DNA from 3 places in the Sphingobium lignivorans genome. Region 3 is predicted to be linked to each of the others. Evidence: predicted binding sites of a transcription regulator. Region 3 holds the regulator's gene; each other region holds the start of a gene.
What was found. The regulator LexA, encoded in region 3, represses DNA repair genes until DNA is damaged. The targets are predictions, from matches to a motif close to GTTCCNCNCTTGTTCT.
Positions count from the first base shown of each region.

Region 1: the regulator LexA is predicted to act here: its motif matches at 3,709-3,724, upstream of HNP60_RS10610 (DNA recombination protein RmuC).
Region 2: the regulator LexA is predicted to act here: its motif matches at 5,521-5,536, upstream of uvrA (excinuclease ABC subunit UvrA).

Region 1 is NZ_JACHKA010000001.1:2,291,257-2,298,686, forward strand. Features, by position in the region: gene HNP60_RS10600 (amidohydrolase) at 1-968, opposite strand, end outside; gene HNP60_RS10605 (hypothetical protein) at 1,142-1,798, opposite strand; gene HNP60_RS10610 (DNA recombination protein RmuC) at 2,230-3,690, opposite strand; gene HNP60_RS10615 (PA0069 family radical SAM protein) at 3,821-4,888, shown strand; gene dnaE (DNA polymerase III subunit alpha) at 4,932-7,430, opposite strand, start outside.
Region 2 is NZ_JACHKA010000001.1:3,368,899-3,376,328, forward strand. Features, by position in the region: gene smc (chromosome segregation protein SMC) at 1-674, shown strand, start outside; gene HNP60_RS15510 (sulfotransferase domain-containing protein) at 1,042-1,818, shown strand; gene HNP60_RS15515 (VOC family protein) at 2,257-2,685, opposite strand; gene HNP60_RS15520 (hypothetical protein) at 2,893-3,444, opposite strand; gene HNP60_RS15525 (TauD/TfdA dioxygenase family protein) at 3,872-4,783, opposite strand; gene HNP60_RS15530 (hypothetical protein) at 4,944-5,294, opposite strand; gene uvrA (excinuclease ABC subunit UvrA) at 5,544-7,430, shown strand, end outside.
Region 3 is NZ_JACHKA010000001.1:2,561,921-2,569,350, forward strand. Features, by position in the region: gene mgtA (magnesium-translocating P-type ATPase) at 1-1,487, shown strand, start outside; gene HNP60_RS11880 (bestrophin family protein) at 1,535-2,431, shown strand; gene HNP60_RS11885 (methylated-DNA--[protein]-cysteine S-methyltransferase) at 2,416-2,943, opposite strand; gene lexA (transcriptional repressor LexA) at 3,135-3,830, shown strand; gene HNP60_RS11895 (ComEC/Rec2 family competence protein) at 3,993-6,077, opposite strand; gene gltX (glutamate--tRNA ligase) at 6,128-7,430, shown strand, end outside.

The sequences.
Region 1 (7,430 bases), 270 kb from region 3:
CCGGCAGCCATCGCTTCGGCACGGGCAATCCGCTCGATCCCCTTGAGAAGCGCGGCCCGCGTCTCGTCCGCGTAGCTGCGCACGGTGATGAGCAGCTTCGCCTCGTCCGGAATGATATTGTGCTTCGCGCCGGCAATGAAGCTGCCCACGGTCACCACCGCCGGCTCCTGCGGATCGCGCTCGCGGCTCACCAGCGTCTGCAGGCTGGTGACGATACGGCTCGCGATGACGATCGGGTCCTTGGTCAGGTGAGGATAGGCCCCATGGCCGCCCGCGCCGCGGACGGTGATGTCGACGCTGTCCACATTCGCCAGCACCCAGTCCTTCGCATAGCCGATCGTGCCCGCGGGCAGTTCCGCCGAATCGTGGAAAGCGATCACATAATCCGGCTTGGGAAAGCGGGCGAACAGTCCGTCCTCCAGCATCGCCCTGGCGCCAAGGCCGATTTCCTCGGCGGGCTGCAGGATCATGACCAGCGTCCCGGACCAGCGGTCCTTCATGCCGGCAAGCGCCTGCGCGGCCCCCATCCAGGCGGACATGTGCGTATCGTGCCCGCAGGCATGCATCACAGGGCTCTCGATGCCGTCGCGCGTGGTCGCCACCACTTTCGAGGCATATGGCAGGCCGGTCTTCTCAGCGAGCGGCAGCGCATCCATGTCCGCGCGGATCAGGAGCGTCGGGCCTTCGCCATTCTTCATCACCGCGACAACGCCGGTCTGGCCCACTTTCTCGGTCACGGTGAAGCCAAGCGCCTTCACCCGCGCCGCCAACTTGGCTGCCGTCCGCACTTCCTGGAAGCTGAGTTCGGGATTGGCATGCAGGTCGCGATACAGCGCCAGAAGGTCCGGCATGGCCGCCTCGATCCTGGCATCGACCGGCGTCTCTGCGGCGAAAGCGGTCTGCGGTGTCTGCAAGGCGATGGCTCCCCCGATGAGGCAGGCAAACAAGGCTGCCCTGAACTGTTTCATATGCGGATTCTCCCTGATGAGGCGAGCATAAGGCCTTTTCACGTCAGCGAAAGAGGCAGCCTGGCCGTCAGGCCAGCGCATATCCCGCGACAACGAGAATCATCACGCCGATCACCTTCGACGAACCACTTACGGCCTCGCGCGATCCACGAGACGTCCCGGAAGGTCGGCAGCTACTCCTCCGAGTCGATCAACCATGCGCGTTGCTCCTTGATCTGGTCGGCGAGTTCGGGGCGGGCGCAATAGGCTTCTTCAAAGGCGCTCAACGGCGGAGGGACGGGTTCCTCGAACCTTTCCGCAGCTTCCTTGCTCAAGCAGCGGGAGACGGCTTCGCGCTCGCCGAGCATGTCGATCGGGGTCCGGGTGTCGGTCCGGCGGACAATGGGGTCGGCGAGCCGGGCGACCAAGTCGCTCCAAGCGTCACGATTTGCGGCGGCCTCTTCGTCAGTCCCACCAGCGGTTGGGGCGATCACGATGGCCGCGCGCATGGCTTCGGCGTCTTCAAAGCGGCCCAGTTCCCGCAAGGCATTGGCCGCCCGAAATCTCAAAGCGACAGACTCAAGCGCTGTGGCATCAACAGGTGCCGACTTGGCGGCTTCGACGAACTCCTCGTTGTAGCGTCGCGCTCTGGTGCCCAGAGGGTCGACATTCTTGGCCTCCCAACTTGCCATCAACAAGAGCCAGTACGGCTGCTCATCGCCCAAAAATCTGGCTGTCTGATAGGCAAGGTAATGGACCGTTTCGCCTGACGATCGCAGCGCCTTATATTCCGCGCTCATGACAAAGGGCGTCAGTTTTGCCACCTCCTGAGGCGTGAACTCGCGATACATGACCAACCCGTTGGATGGCACTGGGGTGGCAGAGTGGGAAACTGGCCGGAGCCCAAGGGCATGCCATCGGGCAATGCCCCCCATTGTGAAATGCTGACCAGCGCCATGTATTGGAACTTCTCCCCTCCCACGGGGCACCTCAGCTTTTTCGGGACATAGGTGCTTGCGCTGACTGGAGTAAGCGCGACAAACAAAGCGAAGAGGGCAAAAAATGCCCGCTTGCCTCCTCCTGCCGAAGTGACGACACGTGGGGGCTGATGGCATTCCCGAGGCATCCGCTTGTCACTCCCGCCAGAAGGATGCGCTACGCAATGCTGCGGAGGCGTCGCGCTCATCAGCCATGAAATTGAAGCGCCCGCAACAATTTCGCCTTGCGTATCGAGGGTGCCCAGCTCCGCGCGCGGTGGCAATCTTTTCTTGTTCCGCCCCGATCATAATTCCGCTGCTTGCGCGGAATCCGTCTCGGCTTTCTCCTGCTCGTCCGGCTGCTGCCCTTCCTCGCCCGCAAGCGGCCCCGGCAACCGGGCCAGCGCATCGACCTGATCGATCGCCTCGATCTCGCGTGAGCCGGTCTCGACGCTCAGTTCCTTGAAGCGCCGGCCCGTTACCAGCACGCGATTCTCGAAGCTGGAGACGAACTTGTTGTAATGGCCGACCGATCCGTTGAGGCTCCGCCCCAGCGATGCGAGATGCCCGGCAGCGACCGAGAGGCGCTCATACATTTCCTTGCCGAGGGCGCCGACCTGCTGGGCTTGCTCGGCCAGCTTCTCCTGCCGCCATACGCTGGCGACCGTGCGCGTGATGGCAATAAGATTGGTGGGTGTGGCGAGCAGCACGCGCCGCTCGAAAGCCCATTCCCAGAGGCCGGCATCCTGCTCCAGCGCGGCAGAGAGGAAATGCTCGCCGGGAATGAACATCACTACATAATCGGCGGCCTTGCCGAAGCGCGTCCAATAGTCCTTGGCGCCGAGTTGCTGGGCGTGCAGCCGCAGCGATCCGGCATGCGCGCGCAAATGCGCCAGCCGCGTCGTATCGTCGGGCGCGTCGCTCGCATCCTGATAGGCATTGAGCGAGCATTTCGCATCGATGATGAGTTCCCGCCCGCCGGGCAGGCGCACGATCACGTCGGGCCGCAGCCGCCCGTCCTCGGTGTCGACCGAGACTTCGCGCAGATAATCGACATGCTCGGAAAGGCCTGCCTGCTCCAGCAGATTGTAGAGCGACTGTTCGCCCCAGCGCCCGCGCGCCTTGGGACTGGAGCGCAGCGCATTCACCAGCCGCGCGGTTTCATCGCGCACCTGCCCCTGTCCCGCGCGCACCAGCTCCACCGCCTCGCGCAGCGCGGCGTAACTGTCCACGCGCTCCTTCTCGACCCGGCCAAGCCCTTCCTCATAGCGCTTGAGCGTGGTGTCGATGGGCTGGAGCAGGGCCTTGAGACTCGCTTCGCTTTTCTCATGCGCCTGATGGAAGCGCTGGTCCGCCCGCTCGATGAGCGCGCGCTGCGCTTCATTCAGCAGCTTGCCCGCCGTCTCGCTGAACTGGGCGGAAAGCTGCTCGCGCGCTTCCTGCAGCGCCTTGATCTGCGCCGCGAATGCCTCGGTCCGCGCGGCGTGATCGGCGCGCAGGGCGGCGAGCTCCCGCCGGGCCGTATCGAGTGCTTCGTCCGTCTGCTCGAGCCGCGCGCGCAGCGCCTCCGCCTGCGCCGCCCGTTCCGTCGCGACGGCAAGATCGCGCAGCGCGGCATTGCGCATGTCCTCAGCCGTCGAGAGGCGCCCGGCCAGCGCGGCGCGCTCCGCCTCCGTGCCCGCCGCCAGACGGCTCCGCAGCAGCCATCCCACGGCAAGGCCGATCAGCATGGCGGCAAGACCGGCGACAAGAGCGAATGGAGACACAGATCACCTGCTTCGGGAGGAACGAAAAGGGAACCTACCTTGTCGGTCACAACGAAGCAAGCGCCACGGGCCCGCCTCGCATGATGGATCAGCGCTTGCTCAAATGTTCTTTGTATGTTCTATTTCAACCATGTCCGCGATCAAGGGCCGTGGCGCCCCGTCCAACGCCGGTTCATCCCGCTTTGCCTTGCCCGCCCGGCAGGATGACGGCGACTGGCTTGATCGCCTGTGCAACGATGCAGAGGATGCCCCGCTGCCCCTGCGCACGACGGTGACGGAAGAGCAGGCCCGCACGATCATCACGCGCAACACTTCCCCCGATGTGGGATTCGATCAGTCGATCAACGCCTATCGGGGTTGCGAGCATGGGTGCATCTATTGCTTCGCGCGGCCGAGCCATGCCCGGCTCGATCTTTCGCCCGGCCTCGATTTCGAGAGCCGGCTGTTCGTGAAGCCGGACGCGGCCGCCTTGTTGCGCAAGGAACTGGGCCGTCGCGGCTATGAGGTGCGCCCCATCGCCATGGGCACGAATACGGACCCCTATCAGCCGATCGAGGGGCATTATCGCGTGACGCGCGCCTGCATCGAGGTGCTGGCGCAATGCCGTCATCCGCTGATGATCACCACCAAGTCGGACCGCGTGACGCGCGACCTGGACCTGCTCGCGCCCATGGCGGCGAACGGGCTCGTCGCGGTGGCTCTCTCGCTGACCAGTCTCGATGCGGCGCTTTCCCGAAAGCTGGAGCCCCGCGCGCCGCATCCGCGCAAGCGCCTCGCCGCGATCCGCGCCTTGAGCGAGGTTGGCGTGCCGGTGAATGCCTGCGTTTCCCCGATCATTCCGGCGATCAACGATGCGGAGATCGAGGCGCTGGTGGAAGCGGCCGTGACGGCGGGCGCGCGCTCGGTCTCCAATATCCCGGTGCGCCTTCCCTTCGAGGTGGCGCCGCTGTTCCGCGACTGGCTGAACGTCCATTTCCCGGACCGGGCCGGGAAAGTGATGCACCTCATCCAGTCGATCCGGGGCGGACGGGACAATGATCCGGACTTCGGCAGCCGGATGCGGGGTTCGGGCCCTTATGCCGATCTCATCCGCATGCGGTTCGACAAGGCGCGGCACCGCCATAGGCTCGCGGACGGGCGCATCACGCTGCGGCGCGACCTGTTCATTCCGCCGGGCGACCAGTTGCGGCTCTTCTGAGCTGACACGATGACCAGCCAACCACCCCTTACCGCAGGCAGGATCAGGCCACCACGCGCAATTGCGGACCGATCGGCGTCATGACGACCGCGCGCACGCCTGCGATCGCTTCGATGCGCTCGGCAAGTTCGCCATCGAGTTGGAAATCCTCGCCCACGCAGACGATCGCGTCGCCGCCTTCCGGCAGGGGCGTCGTGATCTCGACGCGCGAGCGCCCGCCACGCCGGCCGGAGAGCATGCCGGCCAGCGGCGCGATGGCTTCCACCGCGTCCACGCTCACCGTCATGCGCAGCTTGGCCACGCTGGCCACGCGCGCGAAAGGCGTGACATTGCGCACCGTGACACGTGGGGTTTCCTCACCGGGCTGGCGGTCCAGCTCGACACCGAGCAGCGCGCATTCATTCTCCTCATGCAGCCGCGCAAGCAGCTTGCAGCCTTCCTCGTCGAAACAGCTCGCCTGGAACTGGCCACTGCTATCGGAGAAGGTGGCAGCCACGTAGCGCCCGCCCCGGCGCGTGTCGCGCCAGCGGATTTCCTCCACGAGAGCCGCCATCGCGGCCTGGTTGCGTTCGCCCGATCCCAGGCCGGACGATTGCCCGCACAGCTCGGCATAAGTGCGCACGCCGCGCTCCTTGCTGATCTGGCGATAGCGGTCCACGGGATGGGCCGAGAAATAGAAGCCGAACGCTTCCTTCTCCTGGGCCATCCGCTCGCTTTGCGACCAGACGGCATCCGTTGGCAGCGGCACATCGGCATGGGCGGCATCGTCCCCGCCGAACAGGCCGCCTTGCCCACTCTCGCGCTGTTCGGCGGCTTTGGCGGCCACGGAGAGGATGGTCTCGGCGGCGGCATGGACGACCGCGCGGTCCAGCCCCAGCGAATCGAAAGCGCCCGCAGCCGCGAGGCTTTCGAGCTGGCGCCGATTGAGCAGGCGCGGCTCGATCCGTCCCGCCAGATCATCGAGATCGCGGAAGCGCCCGCCTTGCTCGCGCGCCTCGACCAGCGTTTCCATGGCCTTCTCGCCCACGCCCTTCAGGCCACCCAGCGCATAGCGCACCGCCATCTGGCCGGACCCGGCGGGATCGGGCTCCACGGTAAAGTCCGCGCCGCTCAGGTTGATGTCCGGTGCCAGGCAAGGGACGCCCATGCGGCGCATGTCGTCCACGAACACGCAGAGCTTGTCGGTCTGGTGGATGTCGAAGGCCATGGAGCCGGCGTAGAATTCGGCCGGGTGATGCGCCTTGAGCCAGGCCGTCTGGTAGGCGAGCAGCGCATAGGCGGCCGCATGGCTCTTGTTGAAGCCGTAACCGGCGAACTTGTCGATCAAGTCGAACAGCTCGTTGGCCTTCTTCTTGTCGATATTGTTGGTCTTGCACCCTTCGACGAAAGTGGCCCGCTGCGCGTCCATCTCCGCCTTGATCTTCTTGCCCATCGCGCGCCGCAGCAGGTCGGCGCCGCCGAGCGAATAGCCGGCGAGGATCTGCGCGGCCTGCATCACCTGCTCCTGATAGACGAAGATCCCGTAGGTCTCGTTCAGGATCGGCTCCAGCAGCGGATGGGGATATTCGATGTCCTCCTGCCCGTTCTTGCGGCGGCCGAAGAGCGGGATGTTGTCCATCGGGCCCGGACGGTAGAGCGAGACGAGCGCGACGATATCGCCGAAGTTCGTGGGGCGCACAGCTGCGAGCGTCTTGCGCATGCCTTCCGATTCCAGCTGGAACACGCCCACCGTGTCGCCGCGCTTGAGCAGGTCGTAGACTTTCTGGTCGTCCCAGCTCAGCGCGTTGAGATCGACATGGATGTCCCGCTTCGCCAGCAGCTGCACCGCGCGCTGGAGCACGGACAGTGTCTTGAGGCCGAGAAAGTCGAATTTCACAAGCCCGGCCGTCTCGACATATTTCATGTCGAACTGCGTGACCGGCATGTCGGACTTGGGATCGCGATAGAGCGGCACGAGCTGGGAAAGCGGCCGGTCGCCAATCACCACGCCGGCGGCATGGGTGGAGCTGTTGCGCGGCAGGCCCTCCAGCATCCGCGCCTGATCCACGAGCCGCTTGATCTGGCCGTCCGCCTTGTACTCCGCGACGAACTCGGCCGAGCCATTCATGGTGCGCTCGAGCGTCCAGGGATCGGTCGGGTGGTTGGGCACCAGCTTGGCCAGGCGGTCCACCTGGTTATAGCCCATCTGCAGCACGCGGCCGGTATCCTTGAGCGCCGCGCGGGCCTTCAGCGTACCGAAAGTGATGATCTGCGCGACATGATCGGCACCATATTTCTGCTGGACGTAGCGGATCACTTCGCCACGCCGCGTTTCGCAGAAGTCGATGTCGAAGTCCGGCATCGAGACGCGTTCGGGATTGAGGAAGCGCTCGAACAGCAGGCCGAGCTGGAGCGGATCGAGATCGGTGATGGTGAGCGCCCAGGCGACCACGGAGCCTGCGCCCGATCCGCGCCCCGGCCCCACCGGAATGTCCTGCGCCTTGGCCCATTTGATGAAGTCGGCAACGATCAGGAAGTAGCCGGGGAAGCCCATCTGGATGAT
Region 2 (7,430 bases), 810 kb from region 3:
CCGACGAGCAGGCCCGGCATGACAGGCTGGTGCTCGATCGCGCGCGCCTTGGCCCGGTCAATCTCGTGGCGGCCGCCGAGCTGGCCGAACTGGAGGAAACGCAGTCGAAAAGCCGCGCCGAGAGCGAGGAACTGACCACCGCGATCAATCAGCTGCGCGGCTCCATCGGCCATCTGAACCGCGAGGGCCGCCAGCGCCTGCTCGCCGCGTTCGAAGCGGTCAATGGCCATTTCCAGCGCCTGTTCACGACCCTGTTCGAAGGCGGCAGCGCGCATCTCGAACTCATCGAGAGCGACGATCCGCTGGAGGCGGGGCTGGAGATCATGGCCCAGCCGCCCGGCAAGCGCCTCACCACGCTGACGCTCCTGTCCGGCGGCGAGCAGGCGCTCACCGCCGTGGCGCTGATCTTCGGGCTGTTCCTCACCAATCCCGCGCCGATCTGCGTACTGGACGAAGTCGATGCGCCGCTCGACGATGCCAATATCGAGCGCTTCTGCGGCCTGCTCGACCAGATGGTGCGCGACACCGCGACCCGTTATCTCATCGTCACGCACAATGCGGTGACGATGAGCCGCATGCACCGCCTGTTCGGCGTCACCATGGTCGAGCACGGCGTGAGCCGGCTCGTCTCCGTCGATCTGCAGGCCGCCGAGGAGCTTCTGGCAGCGGAGTGAGCGCCCTGCCGTGGAGAACCTGGTCCATAGCTCCCTCCGCGGTGACGATGAGAAATTTACACCATCACATGCTGGGACCAAATATCTAACCCATCTCCAGCAGAACATGTTCGTTAATAGCTTCGCTTATGCGACGACCGCCTGAATGGGACGCTGATCTCATCGCTGGCCCACGATCGGCTGGCGCCGAGAAACTGGTGCGACGATTGCAACCATAAACGCCCAGGTAGCGCGATAGGAGGGGTAACGCCCGCAAATGCTGCCAAGTCGCTTGCATAACACCGCTCGGATCGGCACATGGCAACCTGGACTGCCAGTTATATGCTTCGCTGTCCTGCCTTTACAACCCAAGCAGCAGAGTCCTTCGATGCAAGTTTACTGGATCGCTTCCTACCCCCGATCGGGCAACACGTTTCTCCGCATTGTTTTACATCGCTTGTTTTTCGATGCTCGCTCAAACCTGCTGGATGATCGTCTTCCCGAATATGACCCAGGAAACCCTATCGAATTTATCGCAAAGGCGGAACGGATTTCGGAATCGACAGGCGTCGTTTGGGGAAAGACACACGCGCCGGCCCCTCTCGAAAGCCCCTCGGTAAAAACCCGCGGAGCATGCTATATTTACCGTCACCCGCTCGACGTCTTTTTGTCAGGACTAAATTATATTTACCTTCAGGCAGATAATTCTCGCTTTCGAGAATACTTCATTGAGGGAATTCCAAAGTCCGTTAAGCAAATCGCGCACGATGGCGAGCTAGGACATTACTTCGATCTTTTTTTAAGAGAAGATGGCCTTCAGCCGTTCGAGGCATTTTCAGGAAAGTTATCCGAAAATTTGCAGAGCTGGGCGGAACGGCATTGGTCGGATCCGCAGCGCATTCTCATCGTCAATTATGGTCGACTTGTTTCCGACACCGAGGAAGTTATCAAACAATTGCTACAGTCCGCCGAAATTGACCGACCAGATGCAGAGATCGTCAAAGCCGTTGAGTTCGCCAGAGCCGTGACCAAGCCGGACGGTGCATTCTATTGGCGCGGCGAAGGCGGTACATTCCGGAAATATCTTACGGCTGAGCAAATCGACATCTATTTTAATCGGTATGAAACGACCTGGCGACGTTTTGGGATCGAGCATCAAAGGTAAGAACGATTCACGTTGTTGAATAGCTTGGACGGTGTTGACAAAATCAAGGAAGTCCATGTGCTTCGACGAAGGCATATCTGTCCGTTATAAAGCAAGCATAGGTCGGAAGTCGCCTTCTTCTTTAGGGCTACAGCGCAGCTTGTCCCTGCGCGATAGCGAAATCGGAGCTGTCCTATTGGATAGGATTGAATCATGAAGTGTTGGAGCGCTGACGTCTTGGCTCTCTCTCCGCGAATACAGTAACATGCTAGCGAGCCCCGCAGCGGCAATGTCTTCGCTGATAGTGTAACTTTGTGCGACTTTGGCATCTAGGCCGGCGGGTTTGACAGACGACCTGCTAGGATCCGCCGCTCGAATTTATTCCCGCCGCCTAGAAAACATTGGCAGGAAGGGTGCCTGTTCAACGGAAGAAATGAATATCGATTAGCCCTAAGGGGGCTACATCTCGAACGTCAGCTTGACGGATGGCGCGCTACGCTCCGCTTCGCCGTGATACACCGCTTCGATATTGTTGCCGTCGGGATCGAGCAGGAAAGCGCCATAATAATCGGGATGATATCTGGCCCGCACCCCGGGTGCACCATTGTCCCGCCCGCCCGCTTCGAGACCCGCCGCGTAGAAGGCGTCCACCATCGCGCGATCGGCGGCCTGGAAAGCGAGATGATGGCGGCCGGTCAGGACACCGGCAGCCTCCGGACTGTCGGGCCCGGAGACGAACAGTTCATCCGCCCAGAAGTCATGCGGCGAATTGCTCTGCACGGGAATGTTCAGCACCTTGAAGATCGCCTCGTAGAAGCGCCGGCTCGCTGCCAGGTCGGCAACCACCAGTTGAATATGATCGATCAGTCGCCCGCGATGCAGTTCCATCAGAGCCTCTCCTTCGTCCCCTCGCAACGCAAGGGCCGCTCTTCGGTTTCGCCGCAGGAATGCCGGATGCCCGATCGGATCGCAAGGCAGTCATGCCCGGCGCGGCAAAGGGACGACCCGAACAGGAAGGCGGGCGAAGGCCTTCCGGCCTTCCCTGCACATTACCGCTGAGCGGAATTCCAGCCCGGCGTCAGCTGCCTCCGCGTCTCAGTTAGGCGCCTTGCTGATGTCCACCTTTTCGACCCATTCGGGATAGAAGGTCGGCTCGCGCGTGGACCAGCCGGCGGCGGTCGCGGCGGCTTCGCTGATCGACTGGAGCAGCGCGCGGCGGCGCTCGGGGTGGAGATGCGGCAGACTGGCGGCGGCGCAGAAGGCCCCCGGCAGCCAGGGCCGCGAATGCGCGCCGATCAGCCGCTCGTAGAGGAAGCGATAAGCGGAGAAGCTGTTGAGCCGGTTCTGCCCGAGATCGAAGGCCGAGACGGTGACCAGCGGCGCCATGAACGGCTCGACCTGATCGAGGCCGCTGTCGTCCGGCACCCGCGCCTTGATTTCCTGGAGACGGTCATAGAGGCGGGTCTGTGCGCGAATGCTGGCTTCCTCCACCACGTCGCGCCCCCAGGTCTGCATGGGTTCGCCGCGATGCAGGGCCACGTCGAGCGAGCGGCGGATATAGCGCTGGGTCGCGGCGGGGAAGGACGCGAATTCGCGCAATTCCGCCAGGGCGATGGCTCCGTCCGTCGGCTTAGCGTGCTGACCCATAGCTGCCTCCATCAATCGTGTCGTAACGTGATGATGAGCCCATGCGGGTTACTGGGAGCTTAAGCATCCGTTACGCAATATTCATGCAGCATAAGGGATCAGATTCCCTTGTGCGCCGCAACAGAAAAATGCGAAACATCGCACCGGAGCGGCACAAATTCTCGCCTTGAGTGGCAGAAAAAGGATAAATTCCGGGAGAAAACGACGCGTCGGGCCCTTCGCTCCACGAATGCCGCATCGCGAAAGAAAAACAGCGCCTTATCGCCAGTTCGTCATCGAACCCGCGCCCCGGTCACAGGCCGGGTGCGGGAAGTCTAGCCGCTCGCTGCGCAGGTTCAAGCCCCGCCGCCTCGGTTCGTCGCATCGCAGCTACGCCACGACTCATCGATCCGGCAAAGTCCCGGTCCAACCCGGGAATGGGCCGCCTTCAGATCGCCTTTGCCGGCTCGATCCGGGGCGCGCTCCTGAACAGTTCGCCGAAAGGATCGTCCTCGCCCTCAGGGGCGGGCGCCTCGCGCACGGTGGCGCGGCGCATGTCGCGCCGCTCGTTCCAGTCGAACTGGCCGCCCTTGTGGAACACGGCGAGATTGTCCCAGATCACCATGTCGCCCGGCGCATAGTCGACGCTGATGACATATTTGTCCTGGGTCACGAAGTCGTTGAGATAATCGATCAGTTCGCGGCTCTCTTCCCAGCTCCAGCCGACCACGCGATAGCAATGCGCCCCGGCGTAGATCATCTTGCGGCCCGAGCCCTTGTGCGGGGAGACGAGCTTGTGCACCGGCCGGTGGCGCTCCTCGATCTGCTCGCGCGTGATGTCGGCGCCACCCTGCTTGCGCGACCACCAGAGGCTGTGCTCGCATTCGAGCGTCTCGATGCGGTCCTTCACATCCTGGGGCAGGTCGTCATAGGCCGAGCGCGCGTCGGCAAACCAGGTCGGCCCGCCGGTCGAGGGCACCTCGACCGCGCGCAGCATCGAATAGGATGTGCGCAGGTCCATGAAGGACGAATCGGTGTGCCAGATCTGGTCGCCCTTGCGATAGGTCGTGGCAGCCGGGTCCCAGTTGATCTCGCCCTGCGCGTTGAGATTGCCGGCATTGAAGAGATAGAGGCGCGGCCTGCCCTCGCGGGGCGGCAGGCTTTCGAGATGGCCGAAGTTGCGCGCGAAGGCGATCTGCCCGTCATCGTCGAGCCCGGTAGCCCGATAGACAGTGACGCCCCATTGGTCCTGCAGGGCAATGAGCTGCTGTACCGTCTGCGGGTCCAGCGGCTTGCTGATGTCCACGCCGGAAATCTCTGCGCCGAAGCGGGGGGTTATGGGTGTAGCGGTAACAGCCATGACAACTCTCCTATCACGATAGGTATCTGTCGTGAATTGCGCTAGTTGTCAAGTTCCACTCTGGAAACGCGCTTGTCCCAGCCGGAAGCCGGCCATCCCTAACAAGGACCGGGCACCCGTTACGGCGCCCGCCCCTCATGCGCGGCGATGGCCCGGACGATCAGGGCTGGCGCGGCCCGCACTGGCTGTAGTCGCCCGCCTTGCAGGCCGCGACCGCCGCTTCCCAGCGCGCCTGGTCCTCGGCGGCCTTGGCCTTGATGGCGGCGACCTGCGCGTCATGCTCGCGCAGCGCCCGCTTGTAGGCGACGTCCCGCGCCGCCTGCTCCTCGGCCACAGCCGCCTTGCGCGCCTGATAGTCCGCGACCAGATCGGCGGCCAGCTTCGCCTGCTCGGCATTGAGCGCGCGGCGTTCCTCCTGGATTTCCGGCGGGTCCTGCGCCAGCGCGCCGCTTGCCATGCTCAACAGGGCTGCCGTGAGAAAAGCGCCCCGCATCAAGCTGCCATGTCGCATGTCTGTCTCCTTGCTGTCCATGTTCGCTGCCGTCCCGCCCGCGCGCCTTCCGGCGAACGCCGCAGGTGGAGGCTGCCCCTGAAATAGAGCCCGCCACCTTGACCTGCCATGACCAGGATCAAGACGGCGCGCCTCCCCTTCTCGCGAGACCATGCGACGACCCGTCGCCACCTGCCCTTGTTATTGCCCCCCTGCACTTCCTATCTTGCCCTCTGGATTCCCCGGAAGAACGAAGATAGAACAGCGGACATGAGTCTCACGACAATTTCCGTGCGCGGCGCGCGCGAGCACAATCTCAAGGGCGTGGACGTCGATCTGCCGCGCGATGCCCTCATCGTCATCACGGGCCTGTCGGGTTCGGGCAAGTCGAGCCTTGCCTTCGACACCATCTATGCCGAGGGCCAGCGGCGCTATGTCGAGTCCCTCTCGGCTTATGCGCGCCAGTTCCTGGAGATGATGCAGAAGCCGGATGTCGAGCATATCGACGGTCTCTCGCCGGCCATCAGCATCGAGCAGAAGACGACGAGCCGCAACCCGCGCTCCACGGTCGCCACCGTCACCGAGATCTACGATTATATGCGCCTGCTCTGGGCGCGCGTCGGCATCCCTTACTCGCCCGCGACCGGCCTGCCGATCAGCGCGCAGACGGTCAGCCAGATGGTCGACCGCGTGCTCGCGCTGCCGGAAGGCACGCGGCTCTACCTGCTCGCCCCGGTCGTGCGCGGCCGCAAGGGCGAATATCGCAAGGAGCTGGCGGAATGGCAGAAAGCCGGCTTCACGCGCGTGCGGATCGATGGGGAGTTCTACCCCATCGAGGAAGCGCCCGCGCTCGACAAGAAGTACAAGCATGACATCGAAGTGGTGGTGGACCGCATCGCGGTGAAGCCGGACATCGCCCAGCGCCTCGCCGAGAGCTTCGAGACCGCGCTCAAGCTGGCGGATGGCCTCGCTTATGTCGATCTGGCCGATGGGACGCTCGACTCCCTCGCCCCTTCAGGGGAGAGGGCCGGGGAGAGGGGCAACGCGTCCGAATTGCGCGAGATGCCCCAGAGCTTCAGCGCCGAATCCTCCCCCCTCCCCCCTGAAGGAGGGAGGGCTAACAAAGGCATGAAGAACGCCGGCATCCCCGCCAACCGCATCATCTTCTCGGAAAAATTCGCCTGTCCGGTCAGCGGCTTCACCATTCCCGAGATCGAGCCGCGCCTGTTCTCGTTCAACGCCCCCCAAGGCGCCTGCCCGGCCTGCGACGGCCTCGGCGAGAAGCTGGAGTTCGACGAGCAGCTCGTCGTCCCCAATGAGGCGCTGAGCCTCAAGAAGGGCGCCATCGTTCCCTGGGCCAAGTCCAACCCGCCCTCGCCATATTACATGCAGGTGCTGGCCTCGCTCGCCAAGGAGTTCGGCTTCAGCCTCGAGACGCCGTGGAACGAGCTGCCCGGCGAGGTCCGCCTCATCATCCTGCATGGCACCGGCGGCAAGCCGGTCACGCTCACCTTCCAGGATGGCCGCAAGTCCTATGATGTGCGCAAGCCCTTCGAAGGCGTGATCGGCAATCTCAATCGCCGCATGCTGCAGACGGAAAGCGCCTGGATGCGCGAGGAACTGGGCAAGTTCCAGACCGCCCAGCCCTGCGAGACCTGCGGCGGCGCGCGCCTCAAGCCCGAGGCGCTGGCGGTCAAGGTCGCCGGCACGGATATCGCCACGCCCACCCGCATGTCGGTCGTGGACGCGCTCGCCTGGTTCGCCGCGCTTCCCGCGCAGCTTGGCGAGCAGCAGAACCAGATTGCCCGCGCCATCCTCAAGGAGATCGACGAGCGGCTCGGCTTCCTCAACAATGTCGGCCTAGATTATCTCAATCTGGATCGCACCAGCGGCACGCTCTCCGGTGGCGAAAGCCAGCGCATCCGGCTCGCCAGCCAGATCGGCTCGGGCCTCTCGGGCGTACTTTACGTGCTGGACGAGCCCAGCATCGGCCTGCACCAGCGCGACAATGACATGCTGCTCGTGACCCTCAAGCGGCTTCGCGATCTCGGCAACACCGTCATCGTCGTGGAGCATGACGAGGATGCGATCCGCGCCGCCGATCATGTCGTGGACATGGGGCCGGGCGCGGGCGTGCATGGCGGCACCATCGTGGCG
Region 3 (7,430 bases):
AGGCGGCATTCCTCAATGCCTGCTTCGAGACCGGGATCGCCAACCCGCTGGACGAAGCGATCGTGGAGGCCGCGCCGGCCGTGCATCTTTCGAGCGAGGCCTGGCGCAAGCTCGACGAGATCCCTTATGATTTCAGCCGGCGGCGGCTCAGCATCCTGGTCGAGGAAAAAGGCGCGCCGGGCCAGTCCCGCATGGTCACCAAGGGCGCCTTTGCGGAAATGCTCGCCGTCTCCGGCCGCCTCCGGGAGCGCGGTACGGACCGTCCCCTGCTCGACGAGGACAGGCGCCGGATAGAAGCTCTGTTCGAGGAGAAGGGAAAGGCCGGTTTCCGCGTGCTGGCTGTGGCCGAGCGGCAGTTCAGCACCGGCCATGACCGGGTGACTCACGAGGATGAGGCCGATCTCACACTCATTGGCCTGCTGCTGTTCCTCGATCCTCCCAAGGAGGGTGTGGAGCGGACCATCCGCGATCTGCGGGACCTGGGCATCACCACCAAGATGATCAGTGGCGACAACCGGCACGTTGCCGCCCATGTCGCGGCCCAGGTGGGGCTCGATGCCACCGCCGTGCTGACCGGCGACGAGATCGCCGGCATGTCGAGCGAGGCCCTGTGTCATCGCGCCGGGCAGGTCGCGGTGTTCGCCGAGATCGATCCGCAGCAGAAGGAGCAGATAATCCATGCCCTGCAAAAGGCGGGACATGCCGTCGGCTACATGGGTGACGGCATCAACGATGCCCCTGCCCTGCGCCTCGCCGATGTCGGGATTTCGGTGGATCAGGCCGTCGATGTCGCGCGTGAGAGCGCCGACATCGTGCTCCTGCAGCAGGATCTGAATGTGCTGCGCCAGGGCATCGTTGATGGCCGCCATACCTTCGCCAACACGCTCAAATATATCTCGATCACCACGAGCGCCAATTTCGGCAACATGGTGAGCATGGCGCTCGCCACGCCTTTGCTGCCGTTCCTGCCGCTGCTTCCCAAGCAGATCCTGCTCAACAATTTCCTGTCCGACATTCCCTCGATCGCGATTTCCAGCGACAATGTCGACCCCGAGCATCTCGAGGTGCCGCAGCGCTGGAGCATCCGGAATGTTCAGGCCTTCATGATCGTGTTCGGTCTCGTCAGCTCGGTTTTCGATCTGCTGACCTTCGGTGCGCTGCTCTGGATATTCCGGACGGACGCGGCGACTTTCCAGACCGTCTGGTTCGTGATTTCCCTGCTCACGGAACTGGTCGTCGTGCTGGTCCTGCGCACGCGGCGGCTGAGCTGGAAGAGCCGGCCCGGGGGCCTGTTGCTCCGCACGACGCTGGTCATGATCGCGGTCGGGCTCATCCTGCCGTTCGTGCCCGGTCTCGACGGCCTGTTCGGTTTCGAGCGACCGTCCGCCCGGATCATGGGCTTCAGCATCGCTATCGTAGCCTGCTATGCGCTGGCGACAGAAGTCACCAAGCGCCTGTTCTTCCCCCGACGCGAGAAGCAGGCCTGACGCAGAGCGGCCTTGACTAGACCGCCCCGGCAGGAAAAGGCTGGCGCGTGATCGTTCGCTCCAAACCCGGCCTGCGCGAGATACTCTTCGCGCTTCACGGCACCATCCTGGTGCAGATCCTCGGTCGCCTGTCCATCATCGCGGTGGTCTGCGTCTGCGCCGTTCTGGCCGCGCTCACCTGGCCGGGCCTGTTCGCGCAGATCAGGGGCATTCCCTTCGCGCTGATCGGCATCTCGCTCTCGATCTTCATGAGCTTCCGCAACGGCGCCTGCTATGATCGCTGGTGGGAGGCGCGCAAGCTGTGGGGCGCGCTGGTCATCGCCTGCCGGTCCTTCGCCCGCCAGAGCGGCACGCTGGACGAGGCGGACCGGGCGGTGCTGCTGCGTTATCTCTGCGGCTTCACGGCAGGGCTCGCCGCCCGGCTGCGCGGCAATGACGAGCCTGCCGTCATTCGCGCCCATTGCGGCGAGGGATCGTGGACGACCTCCCCCAACCCGACCGATGCCGTGCTGCAGCAGGCGGGCCGGCATTGCCTCGAACTTGCCGCGAGCCGAAAGATCACGTCCATCCACCATTCGCTGCTGGAGGGGCAGCTCGTCGCGCTCAGCCAGGTCCAGGCCGGGTGCGAGCGGATCGTCACGACGCCGATCCCCTTCACTTACTCGCTGGTCCTGCACCGCACGACCTACATCTTCTGCCTGCTGCTGCCTTTCGCGCTGGCCGGGATGCTCGGCTGGTGGACGCTGCTTCCCGTGCTGCTGGCGAGCTACACATTCTTCGGCCTCGATGCGCTGGCCGACCAACTCGAGGATCCCTTCGGCCTTGAACCCAACGACTTGCCGATCGATGCCATCACGCGCACCGTGGAGCGCGAGCTGCTGGCGTTGCTGGGCGAGGCAGACCTGCCCCCGCCGCTGGAGCCGCAGCGCTACATCCTGACCTGAAAGAGCCCGCCCTCCATGGCATCGACGGGGACGGCCATGCCTTCCAGCGCCAGCAGGAAGCGCTTGGCCGCAAGGCCGCCGGCAAATCCCGTCAGCGCGCCATCGGCCCCGACCACGCGATGGCAGGGCGCCACGATGGAGATGGGGTTCCTGCCATTGGCCGCGCCCACCGCGCGCACTGCGCTGGGCCGACCGATCGCGCGGGCGATATCCGCATAGCTGCGCGTCTCGCCGAACGGGATTGCGAGCAGCGCCGTCCAGACCTGCTTCTGGAAATCCGTCCCCTCGAAATCGAGCGGAAGATCGAAGCGCTGGCGCGTGCCGTCGAAATAGCCACCCAGCTGGCGCGCCGCCTCGTCGAGCATCGGATGATCGCCCGCCTCCACGCGTGGCCCGCGCTTCACCCGCGCCGGATCGTCATTCTCCCAGAGGACCGCCGAAAGGCCACGCTCGCTCGCGAGCAAAGTGAGCACGCCGAGCGGCGAATTCATGGTGCGGACTGCGTAACTCATGCCGGGCTCCTGTCATGGAAATGCCGCCATAAAGGCACGGGCGCGCGCGCACATCCCGCAGCTTGCGTTCAAACCGCACCGGCGAAGGCGCCACCAGGCATCGTCATCGGGCGCGATCGGGAAGGTTGCTTGACTTAGCGCCATTCGTTTCCTAAACGTTCACTGTCCGTTCCAACTTTCAGGGCCATGCCATGCTGACCGCCAAGCAACAGCAACTGCTAAGCTATATCAAGCAGCATCTCGACCAGGGCGGCGTCTCGCCCAGCTTCGAGGAAATGAAGGAAGCGCTGGACCTCAAGTCGAAGTCGGGCATCCATCGGCTGATCAGCGCGCTCGAGGAGCGCGGCTTCATTCGCCGCCTGCCCAATCGGGCGCGGGCGCTGGAGATCGTCAAGCTGCCGGACAGCCTGTCGTCGAGCGCCCATGCCGCGCCGGGCGCGAATGTGGTCCCGCTTCGCAAGCCCACCCCTGCCCCGCTCGCCGCGTCGACGATCGCCGCCAATGACGTGGTGGAGATTCCGCTCCATGGGCGCATCGCCGCCGGTGTGCCGATCGAGGCGATGGAAGGGCAGACCATGTTGTCCGTGCCCGCCGCACTGCTCGGATCAGGCGATCATTATGCGCTCGAAGTGTCCGGCGATTCCATGATCGAGGCCGGCATCCTCGATGGCGATTTCGCGCTGATCCAGCGCGCGGACACCGCCCGGCCGGGCCAGATCGTCGTCGCGCTGATCGACGAGAACGAGGCGACACTCAAATATTTCCAGCCCGAAGGCCGCAAGGTTCGGCTGGCGCCCGCCAATCGCGATTATGATCCGCAAGTCTATGATGCGGATCAGGTGCGGGTGCAGGGCAGGCTCGCGGGTCTGCTGCGCCGTTATAATTGACCGCGGCATCTGGCGGGGGCGGCGTCCTCGCTGAACCGGCGCGGACGACGGACCGGTAACGGACGGCCCCCGGCGCTGCGCTGCGTTCCTCACCCGGGATCCAGCCGCGTCTGCGGTCGGGACCCCGACGAGGCGCGCCGGCCCGCCCCCGGAAAATGCCGGTCATCTGTCGCGGATGATCCAGGGATGCTCGTCCCGGGGATCGCGCCCGCCAATGATCCTTCGGTCCCGCAAGGAGATCATCGCGCCGCCCATCGCCGCCAGCACCGGCCGGTCGAGCTTTGCCCAGCGGGGCAGGCAGGCATTGGGCAGCCTGCGATCGGCAATGGCGACGTCCGCCCGGGCACAGGCAGCGACGAGCGCCTGCCACGGCACGCGCAGGCTGGACCGGGTCATCAGCAGCCGGACGGACTCGGCATCGGCGCGCCGGAGCGTCACTTCGCACAGGTCCCGCGAACAGGCCGCCTCGCCGGTGTCGGCCAGCACGGCGAATGCGCCTTCATAGCCCGCCGCCTCGGCAAGGGTGGTGCGCACATAGTCCCCAGCGCGGTCGCGCAGCAGGGCCATTTCCCCGTTCGCCACGCGCAGGGCCACATGCCGCCCGTCCGCGGTGACCAGCACGTCGGGCGCGGGCGCGGCCAGCGTGAACGCGAGGCCGATCACCGCGGCCGGCGCGCCCAGCCAGCGGACCCGACTGCGCCAGAGCATCAGCCAGATGAAGCCGATCATCGCCAGCGCGAAGGCGAAATTCCCCGATGTCGGCCGGACCATCGTGGCGAAGGGCTGGTCCGCCACGAAATGCGCGAGCGCCAGCAACAGTGCCAGCGCCGCTTCCACGATCCACCAGGCCGGCCTGCCGAGGCCGACGATGTCCAGCATCAGCGCGAGCGCCTCGAAGGGCATGATGACGAAGCTCGTCAGCGGAATGGCGATCATGTTCGCCAGCGCGCCAAGCAGGCCGGCGCGATGAAAATGCGCGAAAGCGATCGGCGTGAGCACAATCTCGACGACGAGCCCGGTAGCGAGCAGCGCGCCCAGATGGCGCAGGAGGCGCCGCCAGCGCGCTTCCTCCCGCCGCGCGAAGAAGGCCCGCGCCGGCGGATATTCGTAAAGCGCGACGATCGCGGTGACGGCGGCGAAGCTCATCTGGAAGCTGGGGCCCGGCACGCTCTCCGGCCAGAAGAGCATGACGATGAGGGCGCCGACCGCGATCATGCGCAGGCTGATCGCCTCGCGCCCCAGCGCCAGCCCGCAAATGACGAGCAGCGCCGCGATGCACGAGCGGACCGTCGGCACTTCCGCGCCGGTGAACAGGGTGTAAGCGATTCCCGCCACCCCGCCGAGGCACGCGGCCACGAGGAGGATCGGCCATCGCAGCGCCAGTCCCGGCGAGAGGGCGAGCAGTCGCATTGCCACGAGCATCACGCCGCCGATGAGCGCGGAGACATGGAGGCCGCTGATCGAGAGCAGATGCGCGAGGCCGCTGCGGCGCATCGCTTCCGCGTCCGCCTCGCTGATGCGCGTGCGGTCCCCGGTCGCCAGCGTCACGGCGATCGCGCCTTCGCCGCCGGGAAGGCGCTCGGCGATGTGCGCGGCCATCCGCGCCCGCGCGCCGGGCCCGCTGTCGCCCCCGCTGACCCTGCGGACCGTCCCGATCACCCGGCCGGACGCGCCGATCCCCGCGAAATAAGCCCGCTCGGCAAAATCATAGGCGCCGGGCACGGCGGAAGGTGCCGGCGGCATCAGCCGCGTGCGCAGCGCGACGACATCGCCCCGCCCCGGGCTTTGGGGCAATTGCGCAGGTTCCGCGTTCACGCGAATACGCCGGGGCAGGTCCGGCCGGTCGAGCGGCGCGAGATCGAGCCGGACGAGCCCGCGCGAGAGCAGCGACTCGACCCCCGTCACGCGCGCGTTCAGCTCCACCATGGCCGGCCGGGCGAGCGGCATGGCGCCCATCAGCAGCGCCTTGGCCCATATCAGCAGGCAGCCCGCCGCCAGCAGCATGGCGCCCGTCGCAAGTGTCGGCGCCAGCCGCCCGCCCCGGCCCAGCATCCCGACCGCCATCGCGAAGCCCAGCCAGCCGACGACCCAGGCGACCCAATGCAGCGATGTCGGCAGGGCAAACCACGCGCAGATGCCCGCTCCCAGTGCGACCGGACACCACAAGGGCAGTTGGGCGCGCTCATCCTCCAGCCATGCCTCCACCCATGTGCGCAGGCGTGAGACAGCAGCGCTGCTGCGGTGCAACAGCGGGATTTGTCGACTGGAAAAAGCCGTGCTAGGGGCGTGCTCGTTCAATGGACCCCTTCCCCCCTGGAGCTGAGCATAGCGTGACGGACGGTTTGAAAACAACGAGCAAGGTCGTCACCCGCTTCGCCCCCTCGCCCACGGGTTTCCTGCATATTGGCGGCGCCCGCACCGCGCTGTTCAATTATCTCTTCGCCCGGCATCATGGCGGCCGATTCCTGCTGCGGATCGAGGATACCGACCGCGCCCGCTCTACCGAGCAGGCGATCGAGGCGATCTTCGACGGGCTGGGCTGGCTGGGCCTGGAGGGCGATGAAGAGCCTGTCTTCCAGTTCGCTCGCCTCCATCGCCACGCCGAAGTCGCGCAGCAGATGCTGGCGGCCGGTCACGCCTATAAATGCTTCGCGACGCCCGAGGAACTGGCCGAGCTGCGCGAGCAGCAGCGCGCCGCCCGCCAGCCGATGCGCTATGACGGCCGCTGGCGCGACCGCGATCCCGCCGAGGGTGGCGACAAGCCCTTCGTGATCCGCCTCAAGGCGCCGCGGGACGGCGAAACGGTAATCGAGGACGCGGTGCAGGGCCGCGTCGTCGTCCAGAACAACGAGCTCGATGACATGATCCTGCTCCGCTCGGACGGCACGCCGACCTATATGCTCGCCGTGGTCGTGGACGATCACGACATGGGCATCACGCATGTCATCCGGGGCGACGATCATCTCAACAATGCCTTCCGCCAGCTCGGCATCATCCGCGCGATGGGCTGGCCCGAGCCGGTCTATGCCCACATCCCGCTCATCCACGGGGCAGACGGTGCCAAGCTCTCGAAGCGCCATGGCGCCATGGGCGTCGACGCCTATCGCGACGAGCTGGGCATGCTGCCCGAGGCAGTGAACAATTATCTGCTCCGGCTGGGCTGGGGCCATGGCGACGAAGAGATCATCGATCGCGCGCGCGCCGTCGAGCTGTTCGACCTCTCCGGCGTGGGCCGCTCTCCCTCCCGCTTCGACATCAAGAAGCTGGAAAGCCTCAATGGCCATTGTATCCGCGAGGCCGATGACGGGCGCCTCGCCCTGCTGGTCGCGGAGCGCATGGCACCACTGGACGACAGCGCCGCTGCGCAGGCGCGCCTCCACAAGCTGGCCGACATCATGCCCGCCCTCAAGCCCCGCGCGAAAACGCTGCAGGAATTGACCGAGGGCGCCGCTTTCCTCTTTGCCACGCGACCGATTCATGTCGACGAGGCCGCCGCGAAGTTGCTAGACACAGACGCGCGGACCTTGATCAAGACCGTGGCCGATGCCCTTGGAAAGCTGCCGGACTGGTCGCTCGAAGGGATCGAGACCGCGATACGGA